DNA from 2 places in the Arthrobacter sp. NQ4 genome. Region 2 is predicted to be linked to the other one. Evidence: predicted binding sites of a transcription regulator. Region 2 holds the regulator's gene; the other holds the start of a gene.
The links. Region 2 encodes LexA, which represses DNA repair genes until DNA is damaged. Its sites were predicted from a motif close to TCGAACANNTGTTCGA; they were not measured.

Region 1 (4,414 bases), on a different contig from region 2:
GCGGCTGCGTTGCCGGGCGCGGCTTCGGCGCCGGCGAGCCATTTGGCACTTTGCTCCTCCAGCCAGATCAGGGACCGCATGGCATCCACCGCGGTGCGCTCGACGTCCGACTGGCGGAAGACGTCGTTGAAGACCTCCAGCGACACGGGTCCGGTGTAGCCGGCGCGGACCACATGGCCCATGAACTTGGCCAGCTCGAACTGCCCCTCGCCCGGGAAGACGCGGTAATGACGGCTCCAGGACAGGACGTCCATGGAGAGCTTGGGGGCGTCCGCCACCTGGACGAAGAAGATCTTGTCCGGGTTGATGTCCTCGATCGGCGCCGTGTCCCAGTCGCGGGACAGGATGTGGAAGGAGTCCAGGCAGGTTCCCAGGTTGGGGTGGTCCACCATCTCCACCAGGCGGTAGGCGTGCTCGTAGTCGTTGACGTACTTGCCCCAGGCCAGGGCCTCATAGGCCACCTTGACGCCGTGGTCCCCCGCGAGGTTTGCGAGCTGTGCCAGTTGTTCGGCGCGGACGGCGTCGTCGTCAATGGTGGCGGTGGCAACGTTGGAGCACACCAGGATGGTGTCCATGCCCAGGCGGGCCATGAGCTTGAACTTGGCCTCGGCGCGGCGGAGGTTGGCCTTCAGCAGGTCCGGGGTGACGCCGTCGAAGTCGCGGAAGGGCTGGTACAGGTCCAGGCCGAGCCCCAGGTCCGCTGCCATCTTCCGCACGTCTTCGGGGCTGAGCGGTGAGGTGACCAGGTCCTGCTCGAAGATTTCGATGCCGTCAAAGCCGGCGATGGCGCAGGCCTGCATCTTTTCCTTCAGGGTGCCGGAGAGGCAGACCGTGGCGATTCCTGTGCGCATCAGGCGGCCACCTCCTCGGCGGCCACAAGCTCCAGGAAGTGCGAGCGCATGCGCTCCGGGTCGGCGTCCAGGCCGGTGAAGATCCGGAACGCGTCGGCGGCCTGGCCCACTGCCATCCTGCCGCCATCCAGGACCTCACAGCCCTTGGCGCGGGCGCCGCGGACCAGTTCGGTGTCGATCGGGCGGTAGACGATGTCCGCCACCCAGTGCCGGGGCTCGAGCAGGTCAAGGTCCAGCGGGACGCCGGGGTGGGCTGCCATTCCAACGGGTGTGCAGTGCACCAGGCCATCGGCCAGCGGCATCAGCTGCGGCAGCTCCGCCGTGGTGCGGGCCGTGACGGTGCTGTCCGGGAAAAAGCCCTGCAGCTCGGCAGCCCGTGCGGTGGCCCTGGCGGGGTCCATGTCCACCAGGTCCAGGGATTTGACGCCTGCGCTGAGCAGGGCATAGGCGACGGCGGACCCGGCACCGCCCGCGCCGAGCTGCACCACGCGGTCCAGCCGGGCGCCGGGAAGGCCGGAGGCGAGGGCGGCGGCGAAGCCGGAGAAGTCGGTGTTGTGGCCGATGAAGCGGCCGTCCCGGATGACCACGGTGTTGACGGCACCGAGGCGGCGCGCGTCCGGGCTGACCTCATCCAGGTGCTGCAGGACCAGCTGCTTGCAGGGATGGGTGATGTTCAGGCCGTTGAAGCCCAGGATGCGGGCACTGTCCAGGATGGCGCCCACCGATTCCCCGGTCAGCCCCAGTTCCAGCAGGTCGATGGGACGGTACAGGTAGCGCAGGCCCTGCACGTCACCTTCCCGTTCGTGCATGGGCGGCGTGAGCGATGGCGTAACGCCATCACCAACCAGCCCTACAAGGTAGGACTCAGTTCGATTGCTCATGCGTGCAGCTCCTTTGGTACGGCACCGGGCAGGCGCGGAACTCGGCCGCGCTGCGGGGTGATAGGGATTACGGTACAACAAATGTTCACTTATCGCACTATTGTTCTTCATGCGAACAACGGTGTCGCCCCGGGGACGGTTGCTGGCCCCTTGGTGCTATCGCTGCGGCAGCCTGGCCGCCAGTTCGGCGGCGGCTTCCTGGAGCAGGGGAACGTGCGCCACCAGCCCCTCAAGGTCCAGCCGGAAGACCGGCACGGCAGTTGCCAGCGAGGCGAAGGCGTGCCCCTGGTCGTTGAGCAGCGGCACGGCCACGGCACGCATCCCTGCCTCGTTCTCCTCGTCCATGACGGCGTAACCCTGCCGGCGGACCTTTTCGATCTCAGCCCGGAAAGCGCGGCGGTCCGTCACGGACTTGTCAGTCAGCGCCTCCAGCGGGAGCTCCGCCAGCAGCTTTTCCCGTTCCGCATCCTCGGCAAAAGCCACCAGGGCCTTGCCCACGGCGGTGGTCGAGAGCGAGCCGAGGTGGCCGGGGTCACTGGTCACGCGGAAGGTCTGCGGCCCGTCCACCTTGCTGACGGTCAGGTGGTGCAGGCCGTCGCGGACGCTGAGGATGGTGGCCTCGCCGGTCTGCTCGGTGACCCGGCGGAGAATGGGCATGGCCGTACCCGCGAAGCCATGGTGGTTGGAGACGCGCTGCCCCAGCTGGAAGATCCGCAGGCCCAGGTGGTAGCGGCGGCCGTCCGGCTCGTAGTCGACAAAGCCGTCGCGGGTCAGGGAGCCCAGCAGGCGGTAGGTGGTACTGAAGGGAAGTTCGGCGCGGCGGGAAATTTCTGCGGCACTGGCACCGCGGGGTTCATCACCCAGGAGGACCAGCAGCCCCAGGGCCTTGCCCACCATGTCCGTGCGGTCAGCGGGACGGGCGCCCACTTTGCCTTCCGGCGGCATGGCATTCACGGGCTCTCCGGCGCGGGCGGCGGCAGCGGATTCTTCATTGACCGCTGTGGTTTGGTTCACACTCATGCATTCGATGTTGCCACAATGTGAGAGCTATTTCTAGATGGTGAATATTTTCTTGACAGGTGACTGCCCTCACAGTCATAGTTTCTGTATCGCAAAAGTAGCTCCCACCATGTGGCTACAAATGCCGGGTCTTTGCACCGGACTCCAGCCGCATCCCCCGCCCGCACCAAGGCATCGGCGGCTGCGACCCCCCCCAGATCCATCCGCGACAATGTCGTCACACCAAAGGAACACCATGAGCAAGACACTTCCGTCCGCAGGGGCGGGTGCCATCACCTCCGCCGGGACACCCAAGAAGGCCGCCCTCGCCAGCTTCCTGGGCAGCGCCGTCGAATACTATGACTTCTTCATCTTCGGCTCGGCCGCAGCACTGATCTTCCCCACGGTCTTCTTCCCCAATGCCGATGCCAACGCCGCCATCATGTCCTTCGCAACCTTCGGGTTCGCGTACGTGGCACGTCCCATCGGCGCCATCATCCTGGGCCACTTCGGCGACCGGGTGGGCCGGCAGAAAGTCCTGATGTTCACCCTGGTGCTCATGGGTGCTTCCACCTTCGTCATCGGCTGCCTGCCCGACTTCCGTACGGTCGGCTGGTGGGCACCGGCGCTGCTGGTGCTGGCCCGCCTCTGCCAGGGCCTCTCCGCGGCAGGCGAGCAGGCCGGCGCCTCCTCCATGACCCTGGAGCATGCCCCGGACAACCGCCGCTCCTTCTTCACCTCCTGGACCCTCACCGGCACCCAGGGCGGCCAGATCCTCGCAGCCCTGGTGTTCATCCCCGTCCTGGCCCTGCCGGACGAGATCAAGTTCGGCATCGGCTGGCGCATCCCGTTCTGGCTGAGCGCCGCGGTGGTGGTGGTGGCGTTCCTCATCCGCCGCACCCTGCACGAGCCGCCCGCCTTCGAGGAAGCCCGGAAGAACGCACAGATCGCCAAGCTGCCCGTGGCAGACCTGCTCAAGGGCCACTGGCGCGACGTGCTCCGCGTGATCTGCTGCGCCTTCATCGCCGCCGTCTCCACCGTCTTCGGCACCCTGGCCATCAGCTACGCCAAGACCGTTGCCGGCGTGGACGGCACCACCACCCTGTGGCTGGTGGTTGCCGCCAACATCGTGGCCCTGGGCACCCAGCCGCTCTTCGGAATGCTGGCGGACAAGATCGGCCGCAAGCCCGTCTTTATCTACGGCGCCCTGGCCAGCGCGGTCCTCACCCCCGTCTTCCTGCTGAGCCTGGAGTCCCACAGCGTCCCGCTGATGTTCCTGGCCGCCATCGGCTACTTCTCGTGCGGCTACGCGGCGGCCAACGCCGTCTGGCCTTCCTTCTACGCCGAAATGTTCAGCACCAAGGTCCGGTTCTCCGGCCTGGCCATCGGAACCCAGCTGGGCTTCCTGATGGCAGGGTTCGCGCCCGCCATCGTGGCTGCCATGGGCGGCATCAAGCCCGGCGGCTGGGTCCAGATCAGCATCTTCACTGCCATCATCTGCGCGGTGGCCGCTGTCTCGGCCCTGACCGCAAAGGAATCCTTCCGGACCCCCACCAAGCAGCTCGGCCTGAAGTAGGCCGTCCGCCGCGTACAGACTGGCCCGGTTTTCAGGCCGGAGAGCCCGCCATTCCCCCACATGGCGGGCTCTCCGGCGTTAAAACTGGGCCAGTCCGTTAAGACTGG
Region 2 (4,414 bases):
GCGGGCGGTCCGGGCAGCAGCCGTATTCGATCCGGTTGGACTCATGGTGAAGGATCCTTAGTGGGAGAAGGAGTGGTTCAAGGCGACCAGCGCCGCAGTATCAAGTCTAGGCGCGAAGCGCGGCGTGGCCGGCAAGGATGCGTTCCAGGGACGTGAGGAAGGCTGTGGTTTCCGCCTCAGTGCCTGCGGTGACCCGGAGGTGGCCGGGGATGCCCACGTCCCGGATGAGCACGCCCGCGTCCAGCAGTTCCTGCCAGACCTGGTGCGGATTTTCCAGGCCGCCAAAGAACACGTAGTTGGAGTCCGACGCGGCGGGCTTGAGGCCCATCCTGGTCAGTTCGGCCACGATGCGGTCCCGCTGCTTCTTAATGTCCTCGACGTCGGCCATGAGCGCTTCGCGGTGTTCGAGTGCGGCCAGGGCGGTGGCCTGGGTGATGGCGGACAGGTGGTACGGCAGGCGGACCAGGCGCAGGGCGTCGGTGACCTCGGGTGCAGCGGCCATGTAGCCGAGCCGGGCCCCCGCCAGGGCGAACGCTTTGCTCATGGTGCGGGACACGATCAGCCGCTCACGGCCGGGCAGGAGCGTCAGCGCGCTGGGCGTTCCGTCGTGCGCGAACTCGTGGTACGCCTCATCGACTATGACGATGGCCTGGCTGTCCGAACCGGCCTCGTAGACGGACTCCACGACGTCCAGCCCAAGTCCGGTCCCGGTGGGGTTGTTGGGCGAGCAGAGGAACACGATGTTCGGCTGCAGTTCCTTGACCTGGCGCGCGGCCGACTCCGCGCTGAGGTCATAGCCCTCCGCGCGCTCCCCGGTGATGTACTGCGTGTCTGTTCCGCTGGCCAGCAGCGGGTACATGGAGTACGTGGGCGGGAAACCCAATGCGGTGCGGCCCGGACCGCCAAAGGCCTGGAGGATCTGCTGGAGGACCTCGTTGGAACCGTTGGCGGCCCACAGGTTGGTTTCATCGAGCCCATGCCCGAGGTATTCGGCCAGGGCCTTCCGGAGCGCGGTGAACTCACGGTCCGGGTAACGGTTTAGACCCGCAGCGGCCTCCGTCACGGCGGCACTGATGGCTGCGCGCACGTCGGCGGGGACACCATGGGTGTTTTCATTGACGTTCAGCAGAATGGGGACGTCCAGTTGGGGCGCCCCGTAAGGGGTCAGGCCGCGGAGGTTGCTGCGGAGGGGAAGCCGGTTCAGACGTTCTAGCTGGTCGTTCACCTGAACAGTTTAGTTGCCGCGGCAACGACCGGAAAATGTGACGGTTCCTGTTCGCCCTCGGCATGTCCCGCGGCGGCCCGCTCCAGGGCTTGCCAGCCAGCCAGGCAGGCCACTCTCGCAGAGGCCACGAACTCAGGGGTGGCGCCGGTCAGTAGACGGCCGGTCAGTGGGCGGGGACGGTCAGTGAGTGGGGACGGTCAGTGAGTGGGGACGAAGAGCTGCTGGCCCGGAAGAACGGTGCCCGCGGCAAGGTTGTTGAGCTGGACGATGTCCGCCACGACGTCCCGGGCGTCCCGGTCCGGAGCGACGGCGCCCGCAATGGCCCACAGCGACTGGCCGGACTGCACGGTCACCGTGACGGTGGGCGTCACGGCAAGGTCGGCGGCCGAGTCCGAGGCCTTGGCCGGGGAGTGGAAGAGGCCCGAAAGCGACAGCAGGAGTACGGCCAGGAGCACGAGCGGAACTCCGATCAGGACGATCCTCCCCCGGCGGGTCAGCCGCAGGGGTGCGGACGAAGGTGAAACCTGGTGAAGAGATAAAGCTGACATGAACTAAGCCCTCCTGGACTTGCCGTGCTGCCCGGGTGTCCGCCCGCTGCTGCCTTGCCGTTCATATCGCGCCGGGACTTCTCCCGGCCGCGTATTCGAATGGGGCACCTGCTGGTTAGAACACATGTTCGAACTTTGCTTGTTAAGTTTTAGCACCTATCAACGAACAATGTCGAGACTCGCTAGAACAAATGTTTGAAAAAGCAATGTGGCTGGCCTAGTTTTGAAACCACAGAACATCCACCACTGAAGTTGAACAGCAGGGTCTGACAATGACAGTGGGAGTCCTTCCGGCGGCACTGTGGAACAGCGGCACACGGAAGATCCGGCGGCAAGCGAAAGGCATTGGCGAATATGGCAGCAGCAGCCGCCGGGGGCAGGACCGCCCCGCAATCCAAGAGGACAGCCAAGGGCCTGACCCCACGGCAGAAAAAGATCCTCGAAACCATCCAGCGCTCGGTCAACGAGAACGGTTATCCGCCCTCCATGCGCGAGATCGGCGACACCGTCGGCCTTGCGAGCCTGTCCAGCGTGACCCACCAGCTCTCACAGTTGGAGAAGCTGGGTTACCTGCGCCGCGACCCCAAGCGGCCGCGCGCCATGGAAGTGCTGATGCCGCTCACGCTCGACGGCGGGGGCAAAGGCGCCGGCGCGTCTCCTGCGCCGCAGGCTGCGGGCGGCGGCGCCACGGTCACCGAACTGCCCACCGCGCTGGATACGGCCATGGTTCCGCTGGTGGGCCGGATTGCCGCCGGCGGCCCCATCCTCGCCGAACAGCTCGTGGAAGACGTCATGCCGCTGCCCCGCCAGCTGGTGGGCCAGGGCGAACTTTTCATGCTGAGGGTGGCCGGTGACTCCATGGTGGACGCCGCCATTTGCGACGGCGACTGGGTGGTGGTGCGGCGGCAGGCTGACGCTGCCAACGGCGACATTGTTGCTGCCCTGCTGGACGACGAGGCGACCGTGAAGACGTTCCGCCAGCGCGACGGACACACCTGGCTGCTCCCCCAGAACACGCAGTACGAACCAATCCTGGGCGACCACGCCACCATCATGGGCAAGGTCGTCTCAGTCCTGCGTTCGCTCTAGCCTGCGCACGCCTGCGCGGCATCCGCGCAGGCGTTGTCCGGCGGTGTCTCAGGAAGCGTCGGCACCAAGCCGGGTGAGCGCAGCCAGCGCCTTGGCGCGATCGGTGGTGGCCCAGAACGGGGGCAGCGCACCGCGCAGGAATCCCGCATAGCGTTCGGTGGCCAGCCGTGAGTCCAGGACGGCCACCACCCCTTTGTCCCCGGTAGACCTGATCAGGCGGCCGGCCCCCTGCGCAAGCCGGATGGCCGCGTGGGTGGCGGAAACGGACATGAAGCCGTTTCCCCCTGCCTGCGCCACGGCACGCGAACGCGCCGTCATGAGGGGATCGTCCGGCCGCGGGAAGGGGATGCGGTCTATCACCACCAGCCGGCAGGATCCTCCGGGAACGTCGACGCCCTGCCACAGGGACATGGTTCCGAAGAGGCAGGTGTCCGGTTCGTCGGCGAATTGCTTCACCAGGGCGGTCATGGTCGACTCGCCCTGGCAGAGAACAGTCATATTGAGCTTGGGCCGGAGGGCATCGGCGGCCTCTTCGGCGGCCCGACGCGAGGAGAACAGGCACAGGGCGCCCCCACCGGATGCCTTGATGAGTGCTTCGAGTTCTGACAGCGCTTCCGGTGACACGCCGCGGCCGGGCTTGGGCAGGTGGCCGGCGACGTAGAGGATGCCCTGCTTGGGATAGTCGAAGGGCGAGCCAACATCCACGCCCGTCCAGCTGGGGGCTCCGTCGCCTACCAGGCCCAGTCCCCCGGCCGCCGGTTCAAAGGCGGAGCCAATGGCCAGGGTGGCAGAGGTCAGCACGACGGTATGGTCCGCAAAAAGCCCCTCCCGCAGCCTCCCGGCGACGGATAGTGGGGCTATGTTGATCAGCACCGGTGCACTGTCATCGGGCGGTGAGTATCCCTGGCCGGGGTCGAAGGTGCTGGCGCGGGAAAACCACACCACTTCGCGGTTCTCGCGTGCAGCAATGAGCCTTTCGCAGAGTTCCAGGATGAGCATCAGCCGGGAACGCGCCAGCTGCCGCCCGCCGTCGGCTGTGGTGTTGCTGTCCCCTTTGGAATCGGACAACGCGGCCCGGCACGCTTCACGCAATTGGTCCACGCAGTCGAGCTGTTCATCGTTCAGCCCGTTGGGAAGCAGACCGTTCGGCGCGCCGGCAAGAGCCAGCTCCAGGTTGGCAGCTGCGGCGGTCAGGGCATCAACGGTGATGGCGGTATGTTTCCGGGCACCCGAAGCGGCAGCGTGGACCATGGCCACGGACAACTGTCCGGACACGGCGCCAGTAACCCGGTCCTGCAGTTCGTGCGCTTCGTCCACCACCACGACGTCGTATTCGGGCAGGACTGCAAGTCCCTCGAACGCGCTGACAGCCAGCATGGCGTGGTTGGTCACCACCACATCGGCGTCGGCTGCGTCCTGGCGGGCGAGTTCGCTGAAGCATTCGGCGGCCATTGGGCATTTCTGTGCCCCCAGGCATTCCATCGACGTCACGGAAACCTGGCGCCAGGCACGGTCGGTCACACCCGGCAGGAGCTCGTCCCTGTCGCCGGTG

Region 1: the regulator LexA is predicted to act here: its motif matches at 1,806-1,821, upstream of PUN51_RS15660 (shikimate dehydrogenase).

Annotation. Positions count from the first base shown of each region.
Region 1 is NZ_JARETC010000010.1:5,470-9,883, forward strand. Features, by position in the region: gene PUN51_RS15655 (bifunctional sugar phosphate isomerase/epimerase/4-hydroxyphenylpyruvate dioxygenase family protein) at 1-851, opposite strand, end outside; gene PUN51_RS15660 (shikimate dehydrogenase) at 851-1,732, opposite strand; gene PUN51_RS15665 (IclR family transcriptional regulator) at 1,889-2,752, opposite strand; gene PUN51_RS15670 (MFS transporter) at 2,988-4,307, shown strand.
Region 2 is NZ_JARETC010000003.1:41,189-45,602, forward strand. Features, by position in the region: gene hisB (imidazoleglycerol-phosphate dehydratase HisB) at 1-45, opposite strand, end outside; gene PUN51_RS06645 (histidinol-phosphate transaminase) at 107-1,225, opposite strand; gene PUN51_RS06650 (LysM peptidoglycan-binding domain-containing protein) at 1,423-1,773, opposite strand; gene lexA (transcriptional repressor LexA) at 2,128-2,862, shown strand; gene PUN51_RS06660 (ATP-dependent DNA helicase) at 2,911-4,414, opposite strand, start outside.